Regions from separate parts of the Sanguibacter sp. TS_SC_8 genome, predicted to be linked through region 1. Evidence: riboswitches for the same ligand, from Rfam matches in the RefSeq annotation. Region 1 holds a riboswitch; the other holds the start of a gene.
The links. A riboswitch is a leader RNA that binds a small molecule or an ion and turns the genes downstream of it on or off. The one in region 1 is predicted to bind cyclic di-AMP.
Positions count from the first base shown of each region.

Region 2: another riboswitch for cyclic di-AMP. It lies ahead of ACWA15_RS15215 (C40 family peptidase); the one in region 1 lies ahead of ACWA15_RS09535 (C40 family peptidase).

Region 1 is NZ_CM143955.1:2,100,280-2,115,889, forward strand. Features, by position in the region: gene ACWA15_RS09495 (DNA polymerase IV) at 1-346, opposite strand, end outside; gene ACWA15_RS09500 (CYTH and CHAD domain-containing protein) at 409-1,977, shown strand; gene ACWA15_RS09505 (SDR family oxidoreductase) at 2,011-2,949, opposite strand; gene ACWA15_RS09510 (FUSC family protein) at 3,164-4,162, opposite strand; gene ACWA15_RS09515 (cation-translocating P-type ATPase) at 4,289-6,955, opposite strand; gene ACWA15_RS09520 (alpha/beta fold hydrolase) at 7,112-7,921, shown strand; gene ACWA15_RS09525 (serine hydrolase domain-containing protein) at 7,942-8,931, opposite strand; gene ACWA15_RS09530 (multicopper oxidase family protein) at 9,077-10,513, opposite strand; gene ACWA15_RS09535 (C40 family peptidase) at 10,783-11,595, opposite strand; cyclic di-AMP (ydaO/yuaA leader) riboswitch at 11,594-11,766, opposite strand; gene ACWA15_RS09540 (SWIM zinc finger family protein) at 12,083-13,501, shown strand; gene ACWA15_RS09545 (DUF6493 family protein) at 13,498-15,610, shown strand, end outside.
Region 2 is NZ_CM143955.1:3,355,317-3,370,926, reverse strand. Features, by position in the region: gene serC (phosphoserine transaminase) at 1-5, opposite strand, end outside; gene ACWA15_RS15220 (metal-dependent transcriptional regulator) at 137-859, shown strand; cyclic di-AMP (ydaO/yuaA leader) riboswitch at 998-1,159, shown strand; gene ACWA15_RS15215 (C40 family peptidase) at 1,158-1,997, shown strand; gene ACWA15_RS15210 (universal stress protein) at 2,189-3,100, shown strand; gene rocD (ornithine--oxo-acid transaminase) at 3,116-4,348, opposite strand; gene ddaH (dimethylargininase) at 4,345-5,241, opposite strand; gene ACWA15_RS15195 (SRPBCC family protein) at 5,345-5,941, opposite strand; gene ACWA15_RS15190 (hypothetical protein) at 5,938-6,777, opposite strand; gene ACWA15_RS15185 (OsmC family protein) at 6,774-7,271, opposite strand; tRNA gene ACWA15_RS15180 (tRNA-Arg) at 7,327-7,402, opposite strand; gene ACWA15_RS15175 (hypothetical protein) at 7,859-12,115, shown strand; gene ACWA15_RS15170 (hypothetical protein) at 12,120-12,404, shown strand; gene mscL (large conductance mechanosensitive channel protein MscL) at 12,492-12,947, opposite strand; gene ACWA15_RS15160 (SAF domain-containing protein) at 13,133-13,879, opposite strand; gene ACWA15_RS15155 (FmdB family zinc ribbon protein) at 13,994-14,392, opposite strand; gene ACWA15_RS15150 (penicillin acylase family protein) at 14,576-15,610, shown strand, end outside.

The DNA of each region.
Region 1 (15,610 bases):
GCGTGCCGACAAACGCCTCGTCCCAGCCGAGGACCTGCACGACGGCGCCCGGCTGGGCACGCAGGGTCGCCATCACCGTGTCCGACGCCGCGAGGTAGGCCTCGTGGTCGACGGGCAGGATCACGGCGTCGGGCACCTTCCGGGCCGCGATGCGCAGGGGCATACCCGAACCCACACCGAACGCACGGGCTTCGTAGGACGCGGTGGACACCACGGCCCGCTCGGTGGGGTCGCCTCGGCCACCGACGATGATCGGCAGGCCCGCAAGGTCAGGGCGCCGCAGCACCTCGACCGCCGCGATGAACTGGTCGAGATCGACGTGCAGAACCCACTGGTCTCCGCTCACTCCTCCAGTGTGTTCTCACCGTCCAGCGACGGCATCAGCAGTTTCTGCGATAGAACTGGGGAATGGCTGAGGTGTACCGAGAGGTCGAGATGAAGTTCTCCGTCGAGGACGGCTACGAGGTTCCCAGCCTGACCGAGCTTGCCGGACCCAGGAACGACGGCGAGCCGTTGATCCTGGCCGAGCCCACGCAGCACGTGCTGCGCGCCACGTACTTCGACACCGCAGACCTGGTCCTGGCGCGCCACGGGCTGACATTGCGTCGACGCGTGGGCGGCACGGACGCCGGCTGGCACCTCAAGGTCCCGGCGAGCGGGTCGGAGCGTTCGGAGATCCGCCTGCCAGCAGGGCGTGCGGGCAGCACGGTCCCCGGGGCGCTGCAGCGCCTCGTGCGGGTCCGCACCAAGGGGCGGCCGCTCGTCCCCGTCGCGCAGATCACGACGCACAGGGCGGTGCACCGGCTGTTGGACGCGGCCGACCACGGTCTGCTCGAGCTCGCCGACGACCGGGTCGTCGCCCGACGCGTCCTTCCCCGTGACGGGTCCGATGAGGCGACCGGCCCGGAGGTCGCGTGGCGCGAGATCGAGATCGAGGCACTGGATGGGGACAGCGCGCTCCTGGCTGCGGTCGCCGCCGGACTGCGCGCGCACCGAGTGGCCCCGGCGCCGCACTCCTCCAAGCTTGCCCGCGTCCTCGAGCTCGACGACGACGCCGAGCCGGACCGTCGCACGAAGGTCAAGCATCCCTCGGCGAAGTCCCCGACGAGCCAGGTCGCCCTGGCCTACATCGGTGACCAGCTAGAGCAGCTCCGTGCGCAGGACCTCCCCGTCCGGATCGACGCGACCGGGAGCGTGCACATGATGCGCGTGGCGAGCCGTCGCCTGCGCAGCGCCCTGACGACCTTTCGTCCGTCCTTCGTGTCGGACGATGTTGGGCCGCTGTGCGGGGAGCTCAAGTGGCTCGCGGGAGTCCTGGGCGCGGTCCGTGACGCCGAGGTCATGCACGATCGGGTCCTCGGCGTCCTGCAGGGTGAGGACACGCACTCCGCGCTCTCGCCGGTCGCCGCCGAGGCCGACGCGCAGCTGCGATCCGCGCACGCAGCAGCGCGCGAGGCAGCACTTCTCCAGCTCGAGGGGGAGCGGTACGACCGGCTGCTCGACGACCTCGAGGCGTTCGTGCACGCTCCACCGACCACCGAGCGTGGCGGCCGACCGGCTGGGAGGTCGCTCCAGCGCGGCGTGGCGAAGGAGTACGCTCGCGTCCGGCGGCTCGTGACGCGTGCCGGGGCGGCGACCGAGCCGGTGCGGCGAGACGAACTCCTCCACGACGCACGCAAGGCCGCCAAGCGCACCCGCTACGCGGCTGAGCTTGCCGCCGACGTGTTCGGTCCCGACGCCGGGGCGTTCGCCGCCGCGATGGAGAGCGTGCAGGAGCTCCTCGGGCAGCACCAGGACTCCGTCGTCCTGCGTCAGCGACTGCGCCAGCTCGCCGAGAGCACCGCTGACCCGATCGCCGCGTTCAGCTACGGCCGGCTGCACGCCCTGGAGGAGGTCCGGGCCCGCGATGTCGAAGAGCGGTTGCCGACGGTCTGGGCCAAGGCGAACAAGAAGCGCCTGCGCCGGTGGCTGCACTGAGGAGACGCGATCTGCCATCACCACTCCGTTGCGTCACGGCGACGGCGTTCCCCCGTTGACGTTGAGCGTCTCCCCGAGCACGTAGCTGGACTCGCTCGAGGCGAGAAAGACGTAGGCGGGGGCGAGCTCGGTCGGCTGGCCGGCGCGCCCCAGCGGGGTCTGCTGACCGAACTCGGGGAGGTCCTCGGGCAGCTGCCCGTCGGAGGGCTGGAGTGGGGTCCAGATCGGGCCCGGGGCGACCGCGTTCACCCGGATGCCCTTCGCTGCGAGCTGCTGCGCGAGCCCCTTGGTGAAGTTGTTGATCGCTGCCTTGGTCGAGGCGTAGTCGAGGAGGGTCGGGGACGGCTCGTAGGCCTGGATCGACGTCGTGTTGATGATCGTCGATCCCGGTGGCATGTGTCCCACGGCGTCTCGGCTGAGCCGGAACATCACCTGGATGTTGACCTTGAACGTCTGGGCCACCTGCTCGTCGGTGAGGTCCTCGATCGCCTCCACAGCGATCTGCTTGCCTGCGTTGTTGACGAGGACGTCGAGGCCACCGAGCCCGTCGGCGGCGCGCTGGACCAGGTGCGCGGAGAAGGTGTCGTCGGCGAGATCGCCGGGCAGCGGCACGGCCGTGCGCCCTTCGGCCTCGATGAGCGCGATGATCCTGGCGGCGTCCTCCTCCTCGGCGGGCAGGTAGGAGATCGCGACGTCGGCCCCCTCCCGGGCGAAGGCGATCGCCACCGCCGCCCCGATGCCGGAGTCGCCCCCGGTGATGAGGGCCTTGCGGCCGGTGAGGCGCCCGGTCCCGCGGTAGGAATGCTCGCCGAGGTCGGCGTGGGGGAGCAGGTCGGCATCGAGGCCAGGCTCGTCCTGGCGCTGCTCGGGCGGCTCGATGGCCGGGTAGCGGGAGACGGGATCCTGGAAGACGAGCTGGTCCGCGCGGCTCGCCTCGGTGATGGCTGCGTCGTCTGCGTGGGTCGACGTCATGTTGGCCTCCTGGTCATGGGGGTCGTGTGTGGCGGGTTCTTCCACTGTGCCTGCAGCTCTCGGGCCGCGCATCCGGGAACTGCCGGCACCTCATACGGTTCTCTAGTCTTGACACTGGGGCCAGGATCTCGCTCGGGCATCTGGTCCTCCGTGGTCGTCCAGCAGGCCGGTGCGGGCGTCCGGGCGGGGCCCACCCAGGTACCAGGGCCGTGGACTAGTCCCCTTGCGCGGTCGACAGGGTGCTGCGGAGTCCCAGCACCAGAGCGCCGGCGACGAACAGGTCATCCCCCTGCTCCTCGCGCGTGCGGCGTACGGCGTCGGCCAGGTCGTCGATCCGTCGATGTGCCGCCGCGACGGCCTCCTGAGGTCGTTCGGTCTCGGCGGACAGTGCGAGAGCCGTGGCCCGCAGCGCCTCGGCCGCCGGCACGTGCAGGTCCGTCCTGAACAACGTGTCCACCTCGTCGTCTGGTCCGTCCCGCCGTCGGAGGGTATGGGCAAGCTCCCCGACCAGCAGCGCGAGACCGACCAGGGCTGCACCCTGTTCGCGGAGGTGGTCGGCCTGCTCCTGCCACCGGCGCACCCTCCAGTTGACCGGTGGCCCTTCGAGGGCCTGGCCCACCAGGTCCTCCACCGCCCGGCCGCGCCCGAGCAGCTCCCCAGTGACCGCGCCGGCATCCGCCGGATCCGGGAGGGCGCCTCCCTCCACGTCGCTGGCGAGCTGCTCGAGCTGCCCCACGAGCGCTCGGCGTAGCGCGTCTTGCGCTCGCTCGGTCTGGTCCAGGAGCAACGGGGGGAACACCATGTTGACGGCCGTGCCCACCACCGCGCCGAGGGTGGTGAGCCCGAGGTAGCCCAGCACGAACGCCTCCTCCTGCCCTTGCCCGAGGATGAGCACGAACAAACCTGCGATCGGCACCCACGAGCCGCTGGCCCCCAGCCAGCGAAGCCGGGACACGAGGGTGCCGATCAGCACGACGGTCCCGACGCCAGCCGGGCTGGGCAGGTCCAGCTCCTGAACCCCGACGGCGACGGCCGCTCCGAGGGCGATCGCGAGGAAGACCTCGGCCGACGTCTTGACCGAGCTCATCACCGTCGTGGAGACGGCGACGACTGCCCCGAACGGTGCGTAGTAGAGGTACTCGTCCGCAACTCCGCCCAGCTGAGCCGCCACCGACCACGCCAGGACGGAGGCCACCGCTGCACGAAGGCCCATGGCGAATCCGACGCTGCTGGACGCCCACTGGAGCAGGCGCGCTCCCGCTGAGTGATGCTCTGACATCCGTCACCTCCTGTCCGTCGAGTGTCCACCATGGAAGGACGAGTCCCTCCGGTCTGGGACCTAGCCCTCTCCCAGATCCCCCTCCGGGAGGAGTCCGGTGGCCGCCTCCCCAGCCGCGGCACGGCGTCGGGCACGCCAGGCCTTGTCGGCGCGGTCCACGGCCAGCAGGACGACCGCGGAGGCGACGGCGAGCAGCCAGCCCAGCGGCCCCGGGGCCGCCTGGCCCAGGAGCTGGGCCAGAGCCGGGACGAGGAGCAAGGCGAGCGAGACCGCGAGCGAGATTGGGATCGCGACGACGAGCAACCGGTTGGTCGTCCAGCCGAGCGCGCCGGGCCAGCGGGTCGAGCTGCGGCACGCGAAGGCGTTCGCCGCCTGTGAGAGCACCACGCTCAAGAACGCTGCGCCCGACGCCGCGGCGAGAAGGTGCGCGGGGACCGGGTCGGGGTAGGACCACCCGTGGGCCCAGAGGTAGACGGTGAAGGCGGTCATGGCTCCCAGCGCGGACACCGGGCCGAGGAGCCCGAACGCGCGGCGCGCGACCCCGCGATCCAGCAGCCGCCCTGCTGCGGGCGGGTCGGTGAGCAGGTGGCGTGCGGGCGGTTCCGCCCCGAGCGCGACCGCGGTCACGGTGTCGGTCCCGATGTCGATCGCGAGGATCTGCAAGATGCCCAGCGCGAGCGGGAACTGGCCGCCGCTGAGCGCCCAGACGACGAACGGCATGAGCTCGGCCACGTTGTCGGTGAGGTGGTAGGTGATGAAGCGACGGATGTTGACGAACGTCGCCCGCCCCTGCTCGATGCCCTCGACGATCGAGGCGAACCTGTCGTCGAGCAGGACGACGTCAGCGGCCTCGCGTGCGACGTCCGTCCCGGAGATCCCCATCGAGATGCCGATGTCTGCCTCGTGGAGAGCCGGTGCGTCGTTGACGCCGTCGCCCGTCATCGCGACGACCTCGCCCCGGGCGCGCAGCGCACGGGCCACACGCAGCTTCTCCTCGGGGGACACCCGGGCCACGACCACACCGGACCGGTCGAACAGGGCGGCGAGCGCGCTCTCGTCGTGGGGAAGGTCGGCTCCGAGCAGGACCGGGTCGGTGGGCCCACGCAGGCCGACCTGGTCCGCGATGGTCCTCGCCGTCTGCGGATGGTCTCCGGTGAGCATCGCGACCCTGATGCCCGCTCGCCGGCACGCCTCGAGCGCCTGCCTGGCGTCCTCGCGCGGTGGGTCCTGGAGCCCGAGGATGCCCTCAAGGGTCAGGCCGGTCTCGGCGTCGGCCGGTCCGCCAGGGCGCGCCGCGGCGGCCCGGGACGCGACGGCCAGGACGCGCAGCCCCGCGTTCGCGCCTCGCTCGGCCTCGGCATGAGCCGCGCGGAGCGTCGCCCCCGAGTCCGTGCACAGCGCCAGGACGGCCTCCGGGGCTCCCTTGACGTAGACACGACCCTCGACCCAGGCCGACGTGCGCCGCCGTCGGGCGTCGAAGGGGTAGCGGACGGCGTTCTGACGTGCGGTGCGGTCCTGGTCCACGTCGACGCCGAGGCGTCGCGCGAGCACGTCGACCGCGACGTCGATCCGGTCCCCATGGGCCCGCCACCGTCCCTCTGCGAGCTCCGCGAAGCCGGTCGAGGTCGCCGTCGCCGACCTGACCGCGGTGAGAACCGCCGCCCGCGACCCGGGCGAGCACTTGACGCGGCCGTCGGGCGCGTAGCCGGCCGCGGAGCACGTCGCGGCCCCGACCGGGGTCCAGGCCCGGACAACGGTCATCTCGTTCTGCGTGAGAGTGCCTGTCTTGTCCGTGCAGATGATGGTGACCGAACCGAGGGTCTCGACCGCCTCGAGATGACGGACCAGGACCTGCCTGCCTGCCATGCGCTCGGCGCCCCAGGCCAGCGCCAGCGTGACCGTCGGCAGCAGCCCCTCAGGGACCAGGGCCACGACGACGCCGATCCCGAGGACGTAGGCGTCCTCCAGGGCGGTGCCCAGGGCCACCGAGACGAGGGCGAAGCACACGCCGGCGCCCAGCGCCCCGAGCGCGATGGTGCGCACCGCGCGGTGCAGCTCGCGGGCGAGGGGGGTGACGGGCTCGGGCTCCTCCGCGGTGAGGTGCGAGATCTGGGCGAGCGCGGTGTCCGCGCCGGTCGCGGCGACGCGGGCGTCCGAGTCGCCCTCCACGACGAACGAACCGGCGACGACGTCGGAGTCTGCGGCTCGGGTGACCGGCTCGCTCTCTCCGGTCACCAACGACATGTCCACGAGCAACGGCGACGGACCCAGGACCACGCAGTCCGCGGGCACCCGGTCACCCGCGCGCAGGCACAGCAGATCGCCGACGACGACGTCCCGTGCGGGCACGGTCATCTCGCGTCCGTCACGGCGCACGATGATCTGGGTCGGCAGGAGCTCACGGAGACGAGCGGCCGCCCGACCCGCCCGTGCCTCCTGGAGGAAGGCGAAGACCGCGTTGACGACGATCACGACGGCGATGGCGATCGCGAGCTCGGGGATGCCAGCGAGCCCGGCCAGCACGGCCGCGCACCACAGCACGACAGCGAAGACGCTGGTCAGCTGGGTGAGGAGGCGTCGCGGCGCCGACGGGCCCTTGATCTGGGGGAGGAGGTTCGGACCGTGCTCCGCGAGGGCCCGGGCGGCCTGCTCGCTGGTCAGTCCCGGCGCTCCGACGTCCCGGCGCAGGCTGCGGGCCGAGCCCGGAGGGTCCTGAGGGTTACCCATGCTCTCAGGGGACCGCCGCGGGTCCGGTGGGCGACAGTGCCGAAGGTCCCGTCCTGCGCCCGCCGCGGTGCGTGACCGGCGTCGGGGATCTAGCCTGACTGCGACCACGGCTGTCAGGAAGCACTCTCGCGTTCATGAGCGACAGGGGACACTGCGATGAGTTCGAAGGTCGTCGACCAGGGCCGGCTCGGTGACGGTCTCGCCTACTTCCGGGTCGGAGCAGGGCGCCCCTTGATCTACCTGCCCGGGCTGACGACACACCACCGCCCGCCGCACGGGATGGACCTCCGGTTCCAGGCCAGCCAGCTGACGCCGTTCGCGCGCCACCGTGAGGTGTGGTGGGTCCAGCGCAAGGAGGGACTGGCGCCGGGCACCACGATGACCGACATCGCCCGCGACTACGCCGCAGCGCTGGGCGGCCGGTTCGCGGGACCCGTGGACGTCGTCGGGTCGTCGACCGGAGGATCCGTCGCACTGCAGCTTGCCGCCGACCATCCCGGGGCCGTGCGCCGACTGGTGCTCTTGTCCTCGGCATGCCGGTTGGGCGAGTCGGGCCGCGCCGCCCAGCGCAGCTATGCCCGTCTGCTTCGCCAGGGCCGTACCCGGCAGGCGAACGCCCTGATGATGTCCATGCTGGCGGCCGGTGAGCTCAGCGGGTGGCTGCTGGCGAGGCTCGGCTGGATGCTCGGGCTCTCGCTGAAGAGCGAGGACGGGTTCTCCGACATGCTGGCGATGATCGAGGCCGAGGACGCCTTCGACCTCACCGACCAGCTCCGGGGGATCACGACACCGACCCTGGTCGTCGGTGGCGCGAAGGACCGCTTCTACGGCGCGGACGTGTTCCGCGAGACGGCATCCGGGCTCCCGAGCGGGCGGCTCCTGCTCTATCCCACCAGGGGACACGCCGGCACCCAGACCGGCCGCACGACGACCACCGAGGTGCTCCGCTTTCTCGACAGCGAGTGAACAGGTCGGACAGAGTCCGATCAGCGCGCGGCCTCGGTGCGCTCGGTGAGCTCGGTGAGTATCGACATCCCCATGCGGTCGACGGACCGTGCGGTCGCGGAGAGCACCACGACCCCCGTCCCCGCGGCGCGGTCGATCCCGATCCATGAGCGGAATCCACCGGTGCCGCCGTTGTGCCAGGTCACCTGGCGCCCGCGCCGCTCAAGGGTGAGCCATGCCGCCCCGATGCGCACCACACCCGCGACCTTCGCGACGGGGTCCAGCGCGGCGATACCCGGCGCCGTCCCGTCGAGGAGGGCGAGGGTGAGCCGGCCCATGTCCTCGATCGAGGCGCGGATGCCGCCGGCGGGTGCGAGGGCCTCACCGGTCCACGGCTGCTGTGGTCGGCCGAGCCGGCTCGTGCCGAGGAGGGCGGTGGGGCGCAGGTCGTCGGCGGAGCGCGGCGCATAGACGCTCGCGAGGGAGAGCGGCCGGGCGAGCCGCTCCGCCACCAGCTCCTGGTAGGTGGTGCCTGCCGCGGCGGCGACCGCGTGCCCGAGCAGCTCGAAGCCGAGGTTGGAGTAAGCCGACCGTGGCTTGCCGAGCTTCACCTGTGCCGCCTGGGCGAGCAGCTGCGGCAGGTCCTCCCCGTACGGGTTCGTTCCGTGGAGCCACAGGTCGCGCATCACGGGCAGCGTCACGGCGCCCTTCGGGAGCCGTGGGAGGCCGGAGGTGTGGGTGCTCACGTCGCTCAATGTGACCGTGGCCGCCGGGCACGGGTCCAGGGGCAGGAAGTCGCCGAGCGTCGACGACGCCGTGACCTCGCCCCGCTCGAGGGCGTCGACGTAGAGCAGGCCGGTGAGGCCCTTCGAGATCGACCCGATCTCGAAGTCCGCAGCGGCATCGGCGCCGAGGGTTGCCGTCGCGAGCTCGCCGGACGCCACGGTGGCCGCGGCGATCACGTGGCGCCCTCTGCCCCGCCGCTCGTCCAGGCGAGCGGCGAGCGCGGCGTCGCTGGTCTCGGCGGTCACGGCTGCGACCCGGCCGGCCGCGAGGGCGCCTCGTGGACAAGGACCGTCAGGTGTACACGCATGCCCCAACTGTAGCGAAGCGCTCCCAGGGGTGATAGAGGCGATGTCCACCTTCCGGCGCATCCTGCCGTGCCTTCAGGTGCCCTCAGGTGACCTCGACGACACCCATCATCCCGGCGTCCTCGTGGTCGAGGATGTGACAGTGGTAGACGGTGCGCCCGGTGAAGTCGCCGAAGGCGATGCGCACGACGGTCCGGCCGCCGGCCGGGACGTTGACGACGTCGCGCCAGGTGGGCTCGGTGAGCGGGGCGCCGTCCTGCTCGACCACCTGCATCGGCCAGACGTGCAGGTGGAAGGGGTGGTCCATCGGCGCGGAGTTGTGGATGGTCCATTCCTCCACGGCGCCGGCGAGGACCGCCTGGTCCGTGCGCTGGTGGTCGAACTCCTTGCCGTCGATGGTGAACCGCATGCCCATTCCCATCCCTGCGCTGAGGGTGAGCTCTCGCCGCTGGGCCGGCTCCCCGCCGCGCAGATCGGGGGGACGCGGTCGATCGGGCAGGTCAGGTGCGGGCGAGACCGCGCTGCCGGTGACGGACAGGGTCGCGAGCGTGATCGGGTCCGACGACGGCGACGAGCCACCCATCATGCCCATCCCGGGCGAGCCGCGGTCGTAGGCCACGGTGCGCAACGCGCTGGTGCCGGCGCTCGCGGTGACGAGGAGGTCCGCGCGGTTCCCCGGCGCGAGCAGAACCTGGTCGACGTCGCGCGGGCGGACCTCGGCGTCTGCGTCGAGGCCGAGGAGCTGGAGCTGGTGTCCTGGCAGGTCGAGGCGGAGGAAGCGCGAGGTGCAGGCGTTCACCACCCGCCACCGTTCGCGCTCGCCCGGTCGTGCCGACAGCTGCGGGTCGAGCTGGCCGTTGACGAGCACGAGCTCGCCCTCGCGGCCCATCATCACCGCAGCCCGGGACGGAGGGAGGACATGCCCGGATCGGTCGAGGGTGATGTCGGAGACGATGAGGAGGCGTTCGCGTGCGCTCCGGGGCTCGGCCTCACCGGTGATGACGATCGCACCGTACAGGCCGGCGAAGACCTGGTCCGCGACCGATCCGTGCAGGTGCGGGTGGTACCAGAACGTCCCCGTGGGGTGGTCGAGCGGGATGTGGATGTCGTAGTCGAACCTCTCGCCCGGGGCGATGCTGACGAACGGGTTGTCGCTCGCACCCTGGGGGGACACGTGCAGCCCGTGGACGTGCAGGTTCGTCGGGGTGGTGAGGTGGTTGACCAGGGTGATCTGCAGCCGGTCGCCAGGGTGCAGGTGCAGGGTCGGCCCGGGCACCGTCCCGTTGAAGGTCAGGGTCGTGACGCGTCTCCCGGCCAGGGTGACCTCGCGCTCGGCCGCCTCCAGCTCGACGTGGAGGGTCTGGTTGCGGCTGCTCAAGACGGCCGGTTCGGCGAAGGCCGGTCCGCCGGTCTGCGGGGGAGCGGGGGTGCGGGTCTGGAGGAGCCCGACGGCGCCGACGACGACCCCGGCCACGCCCAGCACCCCGAGCTGGATGGCCTGGCGGCGGCTGATCGGTTCCACGGCTACCCGGCCTGGATGACGAGCCGCACGATCGCGGCGATCGCGGCGATCGCGACCAGAGCGAAGAACCGCTCCCACCCCGTGCCGCCGTCCATTCCGTAGTCGGTGCCCATGTCCCACGCTCCTGTCCGACCGCCTGCGGCCCGACCTGATTCCGCAGTTCCTCCCGCAGGGGTGTCCCTCGAGCGTAGACCCGCGGGGACACCAGAAGGCCGCGGCCGTCTGGAGTCCAGACGGCCGCGGCCTCCTTGTGGTGCACGGTCCCGTCGTCAGCCCATGCGGACGAACGTCGGGTTCGACTGCCAGATGTCGCGGAACTGGATGGTCGCCCCGGGCTTGGGTGCGTCGATCATCGTGTTGCCGCCCGCGTAGATCCCGATGTGGCCGGGGGAGAAGATGAGGTCTCCGGGCTGTGCCTGGTCTCGCGAGACCACGGTTCCGGCTGCTCGCTGGGCCCCGGAGGTGCGGGGGATGGAGATGCCGACCTGGGCGTAGACGTAGGAGGTGAAGCCGGAGCAGTCGAATCCGCTGGGGGTGGTTCCGCCCCAGACATAGGGCACGCCGACGTACCGGCTGGCCGCATCGATGATGGCGCTCCCGGAGGCTGCGGCGGGGGCCGGTGCCGTGGCGGGGGCTTCGGCCGGTGCAGCCGCAGTCTCGCTCGCGACAGACCGGGTCGACGTGCGCTCGACCGACCGTGACGCGGCGGGTGCGGACCGCTCCGGCTCGGGCTCCGGCTCAGGTTCCGGCTCCGGCTCGGGGGCGGGCGTGACCGCGACGGCGGTGAGCTCGACGGTCCACGAGGCGTCCGCGGCGACGGTGACGGCGGGGGCCACCTCCAGTGCTTCCTGGGCCTGGGCGGTGAGGGCGTCGACGTCCACGGCGCTCGGCGCCGAGGAGGCGACGGGGGCTGCGGAGGCGGGGGCTGCGACGAGCATCGAGACGAGAAGTCCGGATGAGGCCGCGGCGACCACTGTGCGGCGGCGGAGGCTGGTGGCCCCTGAGGAGGTGCTGAGCAGGAACGAGGTGAGGGGCGTGATGGGGCGCCTGGCCGCGCGGTGGCGGGCAGAGGTGGTGGTCATGTTCTCTCCATGACGCCTGCGAGGTTAGCTGTCGGGTTCGGGTAGGAGAACACCCGGCCGCATGACCCGTGAGCCATGCGACTTCACCCCAAGGACGCTGCATCCAGCGCCCACATCTGGGTCCCCCGTCCCTGCCAACGAGTACTCGGGAACCTCGGGCGGTGGCAGGGCTAGACGTGCCGCTCGAGCGCTTCACTGGCCTGTCGCCTCTGTGGAGCCCGTCGAACGTACAACACCTGCCCTCGGTATGTCACGGAAAGATCACGGCCGATCAGGGTGGAGCGTGGTGGTTGAGGTGACCGCCGGGTGACGACGGTGTCGGGGGAATGGGAGGGAAGCGTGGACCACGTGTGCGTGGCGCATCCGAGTGCAGGTCACCGGTGCGCATCTGCGAGCGCACATCCGGCGACCAGGTCGCGCGCGCGGGTGTGTGACGTCGGACACACCAGTCCGCTCGGGCGAGGACATGCTCCGCTAGGCTCCCACCGTGACCGCCGGAGCACTCTACGCACCCGCAGAGCTCGAGTACGTCTACCGCACCTCCTCGACCCTGACGGCCGACGACGCGGGGGACCATCTCGCCCTCGCCACGAGCGGCGGGAGGACGGCGAGGGGTGAGGCCACGAACCCCTCCTTCTTCGCGGGCTTCGTCGAGCACCCGGACGTCGTCGCCCAGGCGCTGCTTGTCGTCGCCCGTGTCGCACGCACCCGCTTCTACGTTCCGCCGAACACCCTCGCCGCGGTCCTGCGGGCAGCTGATCCCGTGGTCACCTCGAGCCCCGAGGGGCTGCGCTTCGAGTCGTTCAGCCCCTGCTGTGGTGTCTACGCCCGCCTCGACGTCGACGCTGCGACGCTCGACACGGAGTTCTCCGCCGCTGGTGTGACCAACGTCGACGTCAACCCGCCGCTGCGACAGGCCCTCGCCCGGGTCCTCGGCTCGCAGCCGCTGCATCTGTCCGTCGGGGCCGACGCGCTGCGTGTGTCGACTCTCGACACGCAGATCGTCGAAGAGAAGGTGCCTCTTCCGCAGCGGTGGCTCACAGGCTTCGCCGAGACACAGGTGATCAGCGCCGGGCTCGCGCTGCGCCATGTGCTCGACGACGCGGCCGTCCGCCGGTTCGTCCAGACCCTCCCTCGCACCTCGTCGACCAGGACGGTCATGTGGGCCACCCGCACGGCGCGGTCACTGCGGCTCGCCTCCGGGCCGAGCCGTGGCGCTGTCTGCGTGGCGGGCCCCGAACGGCTGCGCGTCCTCGAGCCGCTGCTGCGCCATGCGACGACGCTGCGGGCCTACGGCCAGGACACCGACGCCGCGTCGGCGCCGTCGGCGAGCGTGTGGGTGCTCGACCTTCCTGGCGCCAGGCTCACCATCGGCCTGAGCCCCGAGAAGTCCCGGGGGTTCTCCGGCGAGGGCGCCGTGCTGCACGCACTGTCGGGGGCCGAGGTGTCCGACGACGCCGACCTCGTCTCGGCGCTGCTCAGCTTCGATCCGCGGATCGACGTCGTGCAGCTGGCCCGTGACGCAGCGCTCAGCAGTGCAAGGGTGCGGGGTGCGCTCAGCCTGCTCGCCTCGTCCGGCCAGGTCGGCTACGACCTCGGGTCGGGTGCCTACTTCCACCGCCCGCTGCCTGTCCGCGCAGACGCCCTCACGGCTGCGCACCCGCGCCTGGCCGACGCGCGCGCGCTCGTCGCGGCCGGCGGCGTGACGACGGCCGGCGCCGGAGTCGTCCGGGTGCGCTCGGGCGGCACCGACTACGACGTGCACCTGGCCGACGCCCCCGGACCGGGGGACCGGTGCACGTGCCTCTGGTACGCCAAGCACCGCGGCACCCGCGGCCCCTGCAAGCACGTCCTCGCCGCCCGCATCAGCGCTGCCAGCAGGGGCACGGAAGGACCGGGTCGATGACCGGACACCCCCATCTCCGCAGCTTCTACGATGCTCTCCCGGGTCTCATCGAGGCCGGCGCAACCCTGGAGGCGATCTACGGGGAGATGCTCACGGTCGAGGACCGGGGAGAGATGGACGCCTCACCCGAGGGGCTGCGCCGTCTCGCGACGGTCTGGAGGCAGGCTCCGGGCTTCCTGCCCATCCGGCTCAGCGAGCTGTTCGGTGGGCTCGAGGTCGAGCACTCCGACGACTACGTGCTGGCCCTCGTCGGGGGGCTCAGGGGGTGGCGGATGGATGACGTCCTGGCGTACCTGCTGCGCCACGACCACGAGCTGCGTGAGCAGGTCTTCTGGCGGGTCTTCGAGGTCGAGGGCGGCGGGGAGGTCTCGCTCACCAACATCAACCGGTTCGGGGACGGCAACTGGCACGAGACGGTCGTCGCCTTCGCCGCCGACGGAACCCTCGATCGGGCCCGGGTGCTGCGCTCGTGCCTCGAGGCGCTCAACCGCGACTTCTCCTCCTACCGGGCAGGCTGGTTCTCCCGCGTCTACGCCGCGCTCGCCCCGACGCCCGAGGAGGCGGCAGCCGATCAGGACCTGCTGCTCATGACCCTCGGGTCCACGGTCACGGCGAGCGTGTCGCTCGCGGTCAAGACTCTCGCCGCGATCCACTCGGCGGGTCTGCTCGACGCCGACGCCTTCGTCGGGTCCTGCGGGCCGGCCCTGACCGGTGCTAAGGGCTCGGCGACGACGACTGTGCGCATCCTCTCTGCACTCGCCACGGCCCGGGTGACCGATCCGGGCGCTGCGGCTGAGGCGATCGCGCTGGGGATGGCCAACGCGCACCCCGACGTGCAGCGGGTCGCCGTGGGCGCGCTGGTGGCGCTCGGCCGCGACGACCGGGCCCGGCGTGCGAGTGACCTCCTTGCCCCGGCCGTCGCCGCAGAGATGCTTCCCGGCACCCCGGTCGTCGACGCGCCTGACGGTCTCCCCGATCTCGCCCGTCCCGAGGCGGAATCCGCGCACCCGTGGAGCGACGACGACGCGTTCGAGCGCTATGCGTTCCTGCTGGAGGACCCCTCGGACGCGCTGGAGCTCGAGCTGGCACTCGCCTGGCTGGCCATGACTCCCGAGGCAGGCGGGGTCCTGGGGCCGCTCGTGAAGCGGGTGCGGAAACCGCGGGAGAGGGAACGGACGTACGCGCCCGCGTCGGAGCTGCTGCTCGCCGCGGTGCGCGCAGACCACGACTTCATGGCGCATGAGGACCGGGACGACGAGTCGGGCACCGTCGTCGCCGATGATGACGTCGTCGACGCGTACGGCACACGCCGGCCACGGGCGACCGCGGAGCAAGAATCGCCGATCCCCAGCTTCATCACCCGCCTGCGCGAGGTTGCCGCCGTCGTCCAGGGACGGGCGCCCGCGCGTCCGCTGCTCGCCACACCGACGGACTCTCACGGTTGGGTCGACCGCGACGTCTTCGTCGACAGGTTCCGAGCCGCCGAGCGTGCCGGCCTCGCGCCGCTGCCCGCTGACCTCGCCCAAGCCGTGCTCCGACTGGCTCCCGGCGATCGGGGCGACGTGCTCGAGACCTTCGGCCTGTGCGAGCCGCTGATCACCGACGGTGTTCGTATCAAGTGGGAGGCGGACGAGTCGGACTCGACGAAGTCCAGTGGTGCACCCGAGTGGGTCTGGTGGTATCCCGCGATCGTCGCCGATCCGGGCACGTCGCCGTCCATCTCGCATCCGGGGCTCATCCCGTCGATTCCTTGGGCGCAGCACCTGAGCTGCGCGACACCTCCGCTCGAGACCGCCGAGGTCGCGTTCTCCTACCCGCCGTCGACCCTCCCGCTCGTCGCCGCAGGCATCACGATGCTCGTCGCGGCGGTCGACGAAGCCACCCCTGTGGGGGAGGAGGCCGTGCTCGACGTCCTCTCCTGGCACCCCGGCACGTGGACCCCCGAGACCGCCCAGCTCGTCGCGCTGGGCATGGCCGCCACGCGCCGCGAGGTGCGGGCGCGGGCTGTCGAGCTGCTCGTCGCTGCCGTGCCCGCCCGGATCGGCGTCGGAGATGTGGCCGCCGGGTTTGCGGCGTGCGCGCCGGCCTGCGTGCTCACCCGCTGGTCGG
Region 2 (15,610 bases), 1.3 Mb from region 1:
GTCACGCAGCACACCCTACGCGCTCGACTCCGCCCCACGCGCTGGCCTGTGCACAGGAGAGATAGGGTGGGCGTAGATACGTGTGAACGGCGCTGACCTGCGTCGCTCGAGGCCATCTGACGCACTGGAGGAACGCGTGAGCGACCTGATCGACACCACCGAGATGTACCTGCGGACGATCTACGAGCTGGCGGAAGAAGGCATCGTTCCGCTGCGGGCGCGCATCGCGGAGCGGTTGGGTCACTCCGGACCGACGGTCTCCCAGACCGTGGCTCGCATGGAGCGCGACGGGCTGGTCGTCGTCAGCGGGGACCGCCACCTCGAGCTCACCGGAACCGGGCACACCAAGGCCATGCGGGTCATGCGCAAGCACCGCCTGGCCGAGCGCCTGCTCACCGACGTCATCGGCCTGGACTGGGAGTTCGTCCATGAGGAGGCCTGCCGCTGGGAGCACGTGATGAGCGACCGCGTCGAGAAGCGCCTCGTGGACCTGCTGGACCACCCGAGCTACTCCCCGTACGGAAACCCGATCCCGGGCCTCGCGGAGCTGGGCGACGCAGCCCCCGAGGTGGGCTTCCTCGACGGAGTCGTGTCCCTGTCCGCGTTCGTCGCGCGGTCCGCCATGGGCGTCCTGCCCGACGCCGCGCCGCTGGTCGCGACGGTGGCTCGCCTGGGCGAGCCGCTGCAGACCGACGTCGAGCTGCTGACCCGTCTGGCAGCGGCTGGAGTCAAGCCCGGCGGGGTTATCCACATCGAGGCTCTTGAGCGTGGCGCAGGCATCTCCGTCACCTCCGAAGGTGCCCTCGTGGTGCTTGACCTGCCCGAAGAGGTCTCGCGTCACATCTTCGTCGCGATCTGACCCGTGCGACGTCCGCCAGGACGTGAAGAAGTCGTCGTGATCAGAACGTGACATGTGGTGTTCATGTGAGGTACCTTCAACTTGCTTCATAGGAACGCACACCGACGAAGTACTTGAGCGGACGCCAAACCTTGCCACCGCTCATGGTTGCCTAGAACCCGCTGGCAAGGACGGGGGACCCAATTTCGGGTGCTGCTCGCAGCGCCCTTGGGGTGAAGCCTCGCGAACTTCGGTTCGCAGGCCGGGTGTACTCCTACCCGAACCCGACAGCTGACCTCGCAGGCGTATTGGAGCAAACATGACCTCTAGCTCGATTCGTGCTCGCCACCGCGCGGCACGTCGCCCGATCACGCCTCTCAGCCTGTTCGCCACCGCCGCTTCCGAGAACGTCGTCTCGGTCGGCAAGCGTTCGGCTATGGTCGCCGCCTCGTCCGGCCTCCTCGTCTCGCTGATGGCGGCCGCACCGGCCTCCGCAGCCCCCGTCTCCGGCGATGCCGCGGTCTCGACCGTCGACGTCTCGGCCCTCACCACCGAGGCCCGCGCCGCACTCAGCACCGCACCGACCGTCACCGTCGCAGCTGACGCGTCATGGACGATCGAGCAGACCGAGATCTCGGTCACCCCGGCGCCGGCGCCGGAGCCGGTCAAGCCCCGTGCCGCCGCTGCCGCCTCGCGGACCGCCGAGCGCACGACGACGACCACGCGCACCGCCGCAGCCGCCCCGGCCGCCGCCGCTGCATCGACGGCTACGCCCGCCGCCGCCGCCGAGGTCGCAGCTCCCGTCTCCGTGGCTCCGGCCTCGTCGGCCGGCAGCTCGATCATCGACATCGCCAGCCGGTACGTCGGTGTCCCGTACGTCTCCGGCGGGACGAGCCCGTCCGGGTTCGACTGCTCCGGGTTCACCGCGTACGTCTTCGCCCAGGCCGGCATCTCGCTCCCGCGCACCTCTGGTGCACAGGGCGGCGTCGGAACGGTCATCCCCCGCGACCAGGCTCAGCCTGGTGACCTCATCTGGAGCCCGGGCCACATCGCGATCTACGCCGGTGGCAACAGCCAGATCGACTCCCCGAAGCCGGGGTCGACCGTCCAGTTCCGTAGCATCTGGCAGTCCAACCCGACCTTCATCCGGGTCGGCTGAGCACTCCAGCACCTGTCGGAGAAACCCGAGCCGCTCTGCGGCTCGGGTTTCTTTGCGTCCAGGAGGGGCCTGATCGCCTTCCGCATAGCCGACCCCCCCGCGCTGTGTCGCGAACAGGCGAGGACTGCGTCACGAGCGGGTAATGTCTACCGCACGTAGGTCCCAGTTTCGTCCTGCAGAGGGAGATCACGATGTCGCACCCAGATGCCATCCTTGTCGGTGTCGACGGCTCGGCGTCGAGCCTGCACGCCCTGGACTGGGCGACCGCCCTCGCAGCGCGCAGCGGCCAGCCCCTGACCGTCGTCTGCTCCTACTCCCTGCCCTCCTTCGCGGCGGCCTCCCTCGACGGCGGGTACGCCGCGCTGGACGACTCCGCCATCCAGGAGGGCGCACGCGCGGTCCTCGACGACGCGAAGGAGCGCGCCCGCCGCGCCGGCGTCGAGGCGACCACCCAGCTCGCGACCGGGGACGCCGCCGGGGTCCTCGTCCAGATGTCGAAGGACTACACCCTCGCCGTGGTGGGCACCCGCGGCCACGGCGGGTTCGCCGAACGCCTGCTCGGCACGGTCTCCTCCGCGCTGCCCGCGCACGCCCACTGCCCCACGGTCGTGGTCCCCTTCCGGGACGACACCGCCGACGCCGTGGCGATCCGCCCGCTGCGCCGGATCGTCGTCGGGGTGGACGGGTCGCCGTCCGCCTACGGCGCGCTGCACCTGGCGATCCAGCAGGCCAAGATCTGGGACGCCGAGCTCGTGGCGGTAGCCGGGGTCCCGGTGGGTTCCGGGGCCGGGCTGCTCGCCTGGCTGCCGGCGGCGATCGATCACGAGCAGGTGCTCTCCGACGTGACCGACGGCCTCAACGCGATCGTCGACAAGGCCGAGGCCGCGAACCCGGGCGTGACGATCCGCCGGATCGTGCTCGACGGGACCGGCGCCGAGCTGCTCACCGAGTTCTCGAATGCGAGCGACCTGCTCGTGGTGGGGTCCCGTGGTCGTGGAGGCTTCGCCGGCCTGCTGCTCGGGTCGACGAGCCAGGCCGTGCTGCACCACTCCCAGTGCCCGGTACTCGTGGTCAACAAGCGCTGCGAGATCCCTGGCGACTGACGCCGCCTCCGGCCGCTAGAGGGCCTCCGCGACGAGCTCGGAGTCCGCGGCCCGCTGCTCCAGGACCGACCGCAGCCGGTCCAGCCCGAGGTCGAGGTCGTCAGGGGCGATGGTCAGCGGGGGAGCGAGCCGGATCGTCGCCCCGTGGGTGTCCTTGGCCAGCACCCCGGCCTCGAGCAGCGCGAGGCACAGGTCGTGCCCGGTGCCCTGGCCGGGCATGAGGTCGATCCCGGCCCACAGCCCGGCGCCGCGCACCTCGGCGAGGAGCTCGTCGGTGACGAGGTCGTCGAGCCTGGTCTGGAGATGGTCGCCGAGCACCCGTGCGCGCTCCTGCATCTCACCGGTCGCGAGCAGGTCGACGACGGCCAGCCCTACGGCGCAGGCCAGCGGGTTCCCCCCGAAGGTCGACCCGTGGGTGCCCGGGGTGAACACGTCCAGCACGTCCGCCCGCCCGACGACGGCGCTCACCGGGAGGATCCCCCCGCCCAGCGCCTTGCCCAGGGTCACCAGGTCCGGGCGGACGCCCCACAGGTCGCAGGCCAGCGTGGTCCCGGTGCGACCCAGCCCGGACTGGATCTCGTCGGCGATGAGCAGGATCCCCGCGTCGTCGCACAGCGTGCGCACGCTCGCCCAGAACCCCGGCGGTGGGACGACCACCCCGGCCTCGCCCTGGATGGGTTCCATGAGCACCGCGACGGTCGACTCGTCGATTGCCTCGGCCACCGCCTGGGCATCGCCGAAGGGGACGACCCGGAAGCCGGGGGTGTACGGCCCGTAGCCGTCGCGGGCCTCGGGGTCGGTCGAGAAGGAGACGAGCGTCGTCGTGCGGCCGTGGAAGTTGCCGGCGGCGACGATGATGACCGGCTCGAGGACGCCGCGGCGGTGGCCCCACTTGCGGGCGGCCTTGATCGCGGTCTCCACGGCTTCGGCGCCGGTGTTCATCGGCACCATCATCGCGGTGGTGCCCTCCAGCGCGAGGGAGTCGGCGACCAGGGCGCACAACGCGTCCGCGAACGGCTCCAGCAGGTCGTGGCCGAAGGCCCGGGAGGTGAGGGTGACCCGATCGAGCTGGGCCGTGACGGCCGCCACGAGCGTCGGATGACGGTGACCGAAGTTCAGCGCGGAGTAGCCGGCGAGGAAGTCGAGATGCGCCCGGCCGCGTGTGTCGGTGACCCACGCGCCTTGGGCGGTGGTGATCGTCACCGGCAGCGGGTCGTAGTTGTGCGCGAGAGTCGGGTGCTGTGTCACGTCTGCTCCAGGGGTGCGGGCCGGATCTCGAGGGTGCAGCACTTCGCGCCGCCACCGCCGAGCAGCAGCTCGGAGGTGTCTACACCGAGCGGGGTGTACCCGCGCTCGGCCAGCTGGGCGATGAGGTGGGTGGCGCGGGGGGTGAGCACGACGTGGGTGCCGTCCGAGACGCCGTTGAGCCCGAGGACGAGCGCGTCGGCCTCGGTGGCCAGGACCGCGTCGGGGTAGAGCGAGGCCAGCAGGTCGGCGCTGGCAGGGGAGAAGGCGCCGGGGTAGTAGGCGATCTGGCCCACCGTCGGGCCGGCGCTGGGCGGGGTGGCGGCGCCGTTCGGGGAACCGGCACTGCCTGCGCTGCCGTCGCCGCCCTCGCTACCTTCGAGGACGATCACGGCGGTGTCCAGGTGGTAGAACCGCGGATCGTCGAGCTCGAGGGTGACCACCTCCCGGCCCCACAGCGCGGCGGCCTCGTGGTGGGCGGCGACGTCGGTGCGGAACCCGGTCCCGGCGAGGGTGCGCCCACCGACGGTGAGCAGGTCGCCCTCGCCCTCGTTGCGCTGGGCGGCCTCGTGCACCACGAATCCGTGCCGGGCGAACCAGTCCAGGTAGGCGGCGGCCTCCCCGGCACGTTCGGCGACGGTGAACCTGGCTCCGTAGACCACACCGTCCAGGACCGTCGCACCGTTGGCCGCATAGACCATGTCCGCCAGCCCCGGCACGGGGTCGATCAGCTCGACCGTGTGCCCCAGGTCCAGGTAGACGTCACGCAGCCACTCCCACTGCTTGACGGCCAGGGCGGTGTCGGTGGGGTGGGCGCTGTTCATCCACGGGTTGATCTCGTAGCTCACCGTGAAGTGGTCCGGGCGGCACATGAGGTACCGGTGCCTGCGTGTCATGATGACCCCCTCACCAGCGGTGCTGAACTGGATGCCTGGCCACGAGACTACGCCGCAGCGCGGCGCAGCGGCGGCAGGGCCGCCCGGCCTGTCGCCCGTCCGGTCAGGCGACCGTGACCTCGCGGGCGAACCTCGCCAGGGCGAGCCGCATCATCGCCGCGAGCACCGGCCCGACGACGGCCCGCGTCACCCGGGCGGGGAGAGGTCCGGCCAGGTAGGCGTCCTCCCACCAGGTGACGCGCGCACGGGCGGCGCCAGCCGGCTCCACGGTGATGCCCGCGGTCCCGAGCAGGACCGGACCGGCCTTGCGCAGCGTGATCTGCGACGTCGTCCGCCCGGTCGGCTCCGCAGGTGACTGCTCGGGCGACTGCTCGGGCGAGGCGGCGCGGACCTCGGTGACGATCATCCGGTCGGGCATGCCTGGACCGGAGACCATGGTGAACCGGGTCCCCACGGGGAAGGGCCCGGGTGGGAGCGGGCCGGTCGCGGTCATCGGGTACCGGCCGTGGGTGAGCGGGATCCATCGTTCGTGGTTGCGCACGTCCGCGAGGAGGGCGAACGTCGATGCCGCGTCGAGGTCGACCACCCGGGTGACCTGGACGCGGCGCGGGGAGGGGTCGCGTGCCGCCAACCGCGCCACGAGCGCCACTGTGGGCACAGTCGACCCAGCCGGCACGGCCCGCGCAGCGGTGCCGGTCATCGGCGGCCGAGCTGCGGGTCGTCGGGCCCGGCGTCGATCGGGAGCGGGCCATGGGCCTTCTCGCTCACCGGCGTGAGGAAGCGCGTGGGCGCAGGCCCGAACGCCTTGCTGGTCTGGTGGACGACGGTCCGGGACAGCGCCCGCCCGCCGAGGACCCCCACGACCGCGCCGATCCCGAAGGGGATCACCCGGCCCAGGGCCAGCGAGCTCTGCTTGACCATCATCCGCTTGACGAAGCGTCCGGTGAGCACCTGGTTGACCTGGCGGATCGTGTTCTTGGGCATGGAGGTCAGCAGCACCGTCCCCCAGGCGCCCATGGGCTTGCCGGCGACGTCGGTGAGCGCCTGGGCACCCGATTCCCCGAGCACAGCGGTGAGCAGCAGGGCCCGGCGGCGCTCGACGTCGTTCACCTCGATCCCGTGGACCTCGGCGACGGCCAGGGCGTAGGCGGCGGAGGCGGCGAAGAAGGTCGCGACGTCGGCCGTGCTCAGCACGAGGCTCACGCTCGTCCCGATGCCAGGGACGACGGCGGCCGTGCCGACGGCGCCACCCGCCCCCTGCAGCAGGAGCGAGTACTCCCGCGTGAGCAGACCGATGATCCGCTGCGGCGAGGCCTCCGGGTTGCGCCTGCGCAGACTGTCCACGTGGGCGCGGACGGTCGAGGACGGGATGGTCACCGCTTGGTCGATCGCCGCGTCCAGGAGCGTGTTGCGCCGGGACAACGTCGCGATCACTCCGGGACGCGTGGCCTCGACGCCGTTCGGAGCGGCCGGCTGCACGCCTGACTGCGCGGTGTAGGAGGCCTTCTGTGCAGCGTCCTGACGCCCCCGCCTCATGCGTCCGCGCCCCGTCCTTCGACCGAGTCGATGCTCAGCTCGATCGTCGCGCCCGCCTTGAGCGTGCGGCCCACGGTGCAGGCCTGGTCGATCGCGCGGGTCACCACGGTGATGAGGCGTTCGCGGGCGGCCTCGTCGAGGCCGCTCAGGTCGACCTCAAGACGTTCGACGAGATGGGGGTAGTGGTCGTCGTCGAGGTTCTTGACGCCGGACACATGGATCGTGGCCGGGTAGTCGTCCCCGAGGCGCCGGGCGAGCGGCGCGTCGGAGGTCAGGCCGGTGCATCCGGCGAGGGCGATCTTCATGAGCTCACCCGGGGTGAAGGTCCCCTCCGCCGCTGCGCCACCGATCTGCACCAGTCCGCCGCGCTCGGAGTACCCGGTGTAGCGACGGGTGCCGGTCCGTTCGATCCACAGTGCTGGCTGCTCAGGGGCCTGCGGCTCGGCGGGGGTCGGAGCGTCGGTCTGCGGGGCGGTCGCGAGGGCGTCAGTCATAGTCGATTGTCGCACCGGATCAGTTCTGGGGTCGAGGCAGCCCGCGTGGATCCGTTGGTGCGCCCGGGCAGATTCGAACTGCCGACACCCGCTTTAGGAGAGCGGTGCTCTATCCCCTGAGCTACGGGCGCGTGAGCGTGACCAGATTACCCGACCGCGGGACCGTGCCGTGTCCGGGCGCCGCATCTGCCGGGGGTGGCACGGGCGCGCGACCTGCGGCGCCCTCGCGTTTGTGTCCCCGTGGCTCGCTCCGAGGAGGGGGCGGGTGAACGTGCACACGATCGATTGACTCCGCCGGTTGCAGCGTGCACACTTTTCTTCGACAGTGCGTGCCGCCTGCCCCCTGCGCGGCACGCACTGTCTTCATGTCCGGAACGTTCTGCCCGGCGGTCGCAGACCGTCGGCGCCCCCGCCCCTCCTGTTGGGCGCCCTACGGCGCGTCAGGGGATTTTTCCCCGCCGGGCCGGTTAGCGTGCCAGGGTGACACTTCCCGATCGCGAGCACGCGCCGGGGCACCGGGGCGCCTCCGTGGACCGGACGCGGGTGCGCTCCTTCACGCCAGACACGTCCACGGAGAGAACCCCGACATGACTCACAGCACCGCGACCGACCAGTCTGCGGCCCCCGCGTCGCCCGACCGCGGCGCGGACGCCACCAGTCAGGCAGCCCCTGCGATCGTCAAGCAGGCGACGACCGGGGAGATCGTGGGCGCGGCCGTGGACCGCTGGCGGACCACGCTCGTCGCCCTCGCCGGCGGCTCGACCCTCGCCGACGTCAACCTGCTCGGGGACGCCGTGCTCGACCTCACCGCCGCGCACCCCTCCGGGATCGCCCAGCTCTTCGCCGGCCGCAGCACCCGGCTGGCCAACGTCTTCCGTGAGGGCAGCTCGCTGCCGGTGGCCCGGCGTCGGGCACGGGCGGTGGCCCAGCGCTCCCAGGAACAAGGGGAGCGGTACGGCATCGCCCCGACGTACCTCGCGATCGGCGTCGCGACGTGGACCGAGCAGATCATCGACGAGGCGGCCGACGACGTGGCCGCGCTGGCCCGGGCGACCGGCGGCCAGCTCGCCGGTCAGGGCGTGTACGACGGCGCGAGCCCGGTCCGGGACACCGTGCGCACCGTCCGCGCCCCCGTCCTGCTCCGCCCGATCAACATCCAGGCCCGGGGCGGCGGGGAGTCCGACTACGAGCTCACCCTCGAGCCGACCGCGGAGATCAACCCCGTCCTGGCGCGGGCGCTGCGCTCCCGTGGGGCCCTGCTCGACCCGGCGGCTCTGGCCCGCGGCGCGTTCACCGGCTCCGGGTTCGACCCCTCGACCGCGCTGGACCGCATCAACTCCCTCGGCGGAGCGGTGCTGAGCGACTTCACCATGGTCGACAAGCTGCTCGTGGGGACCTTCGTGCACCCGGGACAGATGCTCGTCGACGACCTGGACGACCTCCTGGTCGGGCTCGAGCGCCACGAGATCGTCGCCGCGCTCGCCGGCGACCCGGCCGCCATCGAGTCCCTCGCCCACCCGCTCCCCGCGCTGCACACCGGCGACGCCGAGCCGAACATGGAACGCGGCGTCGGCGACCTCGACCCGTCGGCGCGACGGGTGCTCGACGCCCTGGCGACCGGCAGCCACCTCTTCATCGACGCCCCGGTCGGCGCGGACTCGACGGGTGCGATCGCCGCCGTCGTCGCCGAGGCCGCCGCGATCGGGCGCAGCGTGCTCTACGTCCCCGGGCACCGACGCGCCGCCGACGCGCTGAGCCTGCGCCTCGCCGAGCTCGGGCTCGACGACCTCGTCCTCGACGTCACCCCGCACCCGAGCTGGCGGGCCAGCGTGTCCCGGCGCCTGCTCGGCGCGATGACCCTCGAGGCCCCGCACATCGACGCGGCGGCGCTCGCCGACCTGCGCCTGCAGCTCGTGGAGACCCGGACCCGGCTGAGCCGGACGATGGACGGGCTGCACCAGCCCCGCGCGCCGTGGGCCATCTCCGCCTACGACGCGCTGCAGGCCCTCGCTCGGCTGACCTCGGAGCGCCCGTCCCCGTCCACCCAGGTGCGCCTCGAGGCGGGGCCCCTCGCCCGCATCGCGGCGACCCGCCAGGCGATCGGCGCCGACCTCGTCCGTGCCGCGAACCTCGACGCCTTCACCCTCCGGCAGGCCTCCACGCCGTGGTTCGGTGCTGACCTGGAGACCGAGGACGCCGCGAGCGACGCGACGGACCGGATCACCCGGCTGCTCGAGCGGACCCTGACCGACCTGCGGACCCAGATGACGACGGTCGTGGAGGACACCGGCATCCTCGCCCCGCGCACCGTGAGCCAGTGGGGAGAGCAGCTGGCGATGCTCTCCGGGATGCGCACCACCCTGGACGTCTTCCAGCCGATGGTCTTCGAGCGCACGGCCGACGACCTCGTCGCCGCGACGGCCTCGCGCCACTGGCGGGCCGAGCACTCGATCGAGATGAGCGGGCTGCACCGGCGACGCCTGGTCAAGCGCGCCAAGGACATGATCCGACCGGGCACCCGGATCGCGGACCTGCACGCCGGTCTGCTCGAGGTGCAGGCCCAGCGCGAGACCTGGGCCGCGCACTGCCCGAGCGGCGGCTGGCCGCGCCTGCCCGACGGGCTCGCCCGCATCGAGGCGACGTACGCCTCGGTGACGAGCGACCTCACCGCGCTCGACACGGTGCTGGCCACCACCCCCGGTGGTGCTGGGCTCGCGGACCTTCCCCTGGGCGACCTCACCGAGCGGCTGCAGAAGCTGCTCGACGACCGCTCCGCGCTGCACACCCTGCCCGAGCGCACCCGGGTGATGCGCGAGCTCGCCTTCGTGGGGCTGGGACCGCTGCTCGAGGACCTCGCCGCACGCCGGGTCGAGGTGGGCCTCGTCGAGGCCGAGCTCGACCTCGCCTGGTGGAGCTCGGTGTTCGAGCAGATCCTCGCCGCCGACCCGCACCTCGCGGAGGTCGACGGGCAGGGCATCGAGGCCCTCGCCGACCGCTTCCGGCGCCTCGACCGGGCGCACGTGGAGTCCCTGAGCGCCCCGATCCGGGCTGCCGCGATCCAGCAGATCCACGGTGCGCTGCGGGACAATCGTGACCAGGCCGAGGGCCTGTTCGCCCAGCTCGTCGAGGAGTCCCTGACGAGCGTGCGCACCGCGAGCGACGACTTCGGGGACGTGCTGCGCAAGCTGCGCCCCTGCCTCATCGCGACCCCGACCCTCGTGCCGCACCTGCTGCCCGCGCACCGCACGGTCGACCTCGTCATCCTCGACGCCGCGCAGCACCTGCCCGTCGAGTCGGTGCTCTCGGCGATCGCGCGCGGCCGGCAGGTCGTCGTCGTCGGCGACGCCCGCTGCGCTCCCGGTGAGGCGGTGCCCGCCCTGGCCGCCCTGCTGCCCACGGTCGCGCTCGCCGGCGACGCCTCCCGCCGCGACCCGCTGCTCACCGCCTTCCTCGTCGACAACGGCTACCAGGGCGTGCTGCGCCCCATGCCGCTGCCCTCCGCCGAACAGCTGGTCACCTTCGACGCGGTCGACGGCGCCGGGATGCCCGACGCCGCCTCTGGTGCCGTCGAGTCCACCCAGGTCGAGGTGGACCGGGTCGTGGAGCTGGCGATCAACCACGCTCTGGACCGGCCCGACGAGTCTCTCGCGATCATCACCGGATCACGGACGCACGCCGACCGGGTGCGTGAGGCGATCCTGTCGCAGGTGCGCCAGAACGCCGCACTGGGGCCGTTCTTCGACCCGCGGCGGCGTGAGCCGGTCGTCATCTCCGACCTCAAGAGCGTCGCCGGGCTCTCCCGCGAGGCCGTGATCTTCTCGGTCGGGTTCGGCCGCACCCCGCACGGACGCGTGCTGCACCGCTTCGGCGACATCTCCGGTCCTACCGGGCAGGCGCTGCTGCTCAACGCGGTCGGGGCGACCCGGCGCCGGCTGTCGGTGGTCAGCTGCTTCGGCGCCGCGGACCTCGACCCCGAGCGCCTGCGCGGCACCGGCGCCCAGCTCCTCGGCGGGCTGCTCGACTTCGCCGAGCACCGCACCGAGACCCAGTCCCAGCCCGTGCACGACGACGTGACTGCCGCGGCCGCCGCTCAGCCGCACCCGGACCGCCTGGTCATCGACCTCGCCGAGCGTCTGTGGCGCACCGGGCTCACGGTCGAGACCCAGCACGGCCCGGTGGGCGGGGAGCAGATCCCGCTCGTGGTGGGTCACCCCGACCTGCCCGGTGAGCTGCTCGTCGCGGTGCTGACCGACGACTCCCGCTACACCGACGAGCCGAGCGTCCGGGTCCGCGACCGTCAGCGCGCGGAGCGTCTGGAGCGTCTCGGCTGGCAGGTCATCCAGGTGTGGTCGGTGTCGTTGTTCCTCGATCCCGAGGGCCAGGCGAACCGTATCCGCGAGGCCGTCTTCGAGATCGAGGCCCGACGCCGCGCCGCCCGCCAGCCGGTGACCGGCGCACTGCCCCTGGTCGCTCTCGACGACGCGGCGCTGGTCGTCCTGGAGGAGGCTCAGGGGACCGGCGGCGAGGATCTCGTCGACCCGTCCGCTCCGGTCGCCTCGACCGGGGCTGCGGCGACCGGGGATGGCAGCAGCCCGGCGGTCGGTCGCCCGGTGATCGCACGGACCTCCCGGCCCGCCCGGCCCGACGTCGAACCGGGGCTGCCGATCTCGGCCTACGGCGACAACGAGCTCGACGAGCTCGTCGCATGGATCGCCGGCGACCAGGTCACCCGCGACGCCGAGCAGCTCGCCGGCGCGTTGCGCGCCGAGCTCGGGGTCACCCGCCGCAGCACCCGGGTCGACACCGCGGTGACCAGCGCTGTGCGCCGCCTCCTCGGGGGATGAGGCGATGACTGTGTCTTCGTCGGACTCGGTGCCCGCGGATCAGACTGCGGACAAGGCTGCGGATCAAGCTGCGGACGAGGCTGACGCTCCGGCGGCGCGGTCGTCGGACGCTTCCGGGTCGCCGGTCCGCCCGCGCCGGCACCGTCGGGTCGTGCGCACCGGGGTGGAGACCGAGGCGGTCTCGGGGCTGAGCGGGGACGAAGCAGCCACCGGATGGTCCGAGCCGCCGGTCGCCGGGGGCGACAGCAACGACGAGCAGCTCAAGAGAGACGTCCCGCCGCACTGGTGAGCGAACGACCGAGACGACACGAGCGGGTGACCCTGGGGTCACCCGCTCGTGGTGTTCGTGCAGCCCGTCAGGGCGTGCCGGCTGTGGTCAGTAGCCGACGGGAGGTGCCGGCGGGACTGGGCTGGACGGACCGGTCGTGCCGGTGCCACCGGTCTGAGCGGCGAGCAGGTCGCGGATCTGCGCGAGAAGAATCACGTCTTCGGAGGGCGCCTCGGGCTCGTCGATCAGTCCACGCTTGCGCAGGCTCTGCAGGTGGTTGATCGGCACGACGACGAAGAAGTACAGCGCCGCCGCGATGCAGAGGAAGCTGAAGACCGCGTTGAGCACGAGGCCTGGATAGAAATGTGCGTTGTTGATGGTGAACGCCCCGACCGCTGTGAGGTCGGGCTTGCCGAAGATCATCGCGACGATCGGCGTGATGATGCCGTTCACGAGGCTCTTGACGATCTCCGAGAAGGCGGCGCCGATGACGATGCCGACCGCGAGGTCGATGACGTTGCCTCGCATGATGAACTCTTTGAAGCCGTTGAGCACGTTCTTCATAGGTTTCCCTCTCTGGTGCTCGAGACTGACGCTCAAGACTGACGGTCTGCCGCGGCAGACCTCTGGCAAGGCTCTGACGAGCCTCGGACAAGACATTGTGGACGGGGGCGGGACGGCTGCCCGTCAACGGCTCGCTGGGACCCGTGCCGTGGCGGACGGGTGAAGATCGGACGCCCCGCCGTCGATCATTGCACGACCACCGCGGTGACCACACCCCAGCCAGCTACATTGGCCAGGAACGCGGCCTCCTCCGGAGTGACCGCCACGAGGATGAGGTCCGCGGAATCGTCCGCAGCCTCGGTGCCCAGGTCAAGTCCGGTCGAGGCCCCAGGTGCCACCCCGCGTGGGCGGGGCAGGACCAGGGCGCGCCGGGCCAGGTATGTGGCCGAGGCTGTCTCCTCGACCGGCTCGTCCGCGCTGCTGTCGGAGTGGTCTGACGGGGCGAGGAGGTCCACGTGCATCCCGGGGCCGACCATCCGAGCCAGCGCGGGCTCCCCGAGCCGCACAGCCGCCACCACCGTCCCGGGTGGGCCGAGCGGGCCGCCGTCGGGTGCCACGAGCACCGGCGCGCTGAGCACCGTGCCCTCCGAGACCGGGACCGCGAGGATCCGCCCGACCGCCTCGGCCGGGTCGCGCAGGGCGTCGGTGGGTCGGGCGCGCGGTGGAACCCGTTCCGTGCGGACGTCGTCGGTGGTCAACGACTCCCCGGCGAGCACGGGCCGGTCCGCCACCACGATCGCGACGAGCACCGGGGGAGGAGGCCGCAGCTGTCCTACGGTGATGGCCGCGGCGAGCCCCAGCGCAGCGGCGACCACGAGGAACCGGGCCTTCCAGACGAGGGCGCGCAGGCGGCGTCGGGCACGCGCGGTGCGCTCGCGCCGTGGCGCGCCGTGCGGGGAGGGGCGTGCGAGGCGGGACGAGGCAGCGGTCATGCCCGCACGCTAGGTGCGGGCAGGCCGGTCCCGGTGGGCGGTGAGCCCCGACCGGGTACGGTCGCGCCGAGGGACCCGGTGTGGGCGACCTCTAGCCGCCCGATGCGCGGGGTGCTACCTCGCGCCGGCCGGCGAGGAGGACGACGACGTCGTGGAGGAGGAAGGGGACGACGAGGACGAAGCCCCTGACGAGGACGACGATCCCGACGACGACGACGACGACGACGCAGCGGGCGCGGATCCGGACGTCGCCGCGCTCGTCGAGGACGCAGACTCCTTGGCCGAGCTCGTGGACTCGGCAGCCTTGGGCGTGGCAGGCACCTTCGACTTCGACGCGGCCTTGTTGTCGGTGCGGTAGAAACCCGATCCCTTGAAGACGACCCCGACGGGGGAGAAGACCTTGCGCAGCAGGCCGTCGCACTCGGGACACACGGTGAGGGAGTCGTCGGCGAAGGACTGGTGGATGTCGAAGTTGTGGCCGCACGCGGTGCAGGTGTACGCGTAGAGGGGCACGAAGCCTCCTGTGATCCTGTAGTGGGGGTGGTGCCTGACCGGCCAGCGGCGAGATGACGTCGCGCGCGACCGAGGGTTGGCACTCGAAGCAACTGAGTGCCAATCATACGCCGGGCCGCGGACCCGTTGGAAGCGCGCCGTGACAGTGCGAGCAAGTAGTGTCGCATCGTGCCTCATCGCCATGTGATCCTTCGTCGTTCCCTCGTCTCGGTTGCCGTCCTGCTCGTGCTGGCGCTCGTCGCCGCCGTCGTGACCGTAGCGGTCGTCACCCGCCGTCCGCTGCCCGCGGCGGGCGGGGAGGTCACCATCCCCGGGTTGAGCGAGAGCGTGCGCGTGGTCCGTGACGCGCAGGGGATCCCGGACATCTACGCCGCGACCGCCGAGGACCTCTTCCAGGCGCAGGGGTACGTCCAGGCGCAGGACCGCTTCTTCGAGATGGACTACCGCCGCCACGTCACCGCAGGACGCCTCGCCGAGCTCGTCGGCGACAACCCGGACGCGATCGAGGCCGACAAGGTGATCCGCACCTTCGGGTGGCGCCAGGTCGCCGAGGCGGAGTGGAAGATCCTCGACGCACCGACGAAGTCCTACCTGAGCGCCTACGCCGACGGCGTCAACGCCTACCTCGAGGGCCGCGCGCCGGGCGACATCGCCTTCGAGTACACGGTGCTGGGCCTCCAGGTCGACGTCGCGGCCCCCGAGCCGTGGAGCCCGATCGACTCCCTGGCCTGGCTCAAGGCGATGGCCTGGGACCTGCGGGGGAACTACGACGACGAGCTCGGACGGGTACAGGCCTTCGCCAGCATCCGGGACGTGGGCAGGGTCAACGAGCTCTTCCCGGACTACCCCCAGGACCTCAACGCCCCGATCCTGGATGCTGACCAGGCCGGCGCCAACCTTGCCGCCAACCCGGCCTCGGCTCCCGGCGAGGTAGAGGGCGAGGAGCTGGGCGAGGTCGACGCGTCCTCCGTCGCGACCCTCTACGACCCCGAGGACGCCGGGCTCGCGCTCGCCGTCGACTCCGCGGCCCGCGCGGTCGACGCCGTCCCGGTGCTCGTCGGGGACGGCGAGGGGATCGGCTCCAACTCGTGGGTCGTCTCTGGTGACCTGACCGACACCGGCGGGCCCCTGCTGGCCAACGACCCGCACCTGAGCCTGGGTGTCCCGAGCATCTGGTCGCAGGTCGGGCTGCACTGCGTGGAGACGAGCGCGGACTGC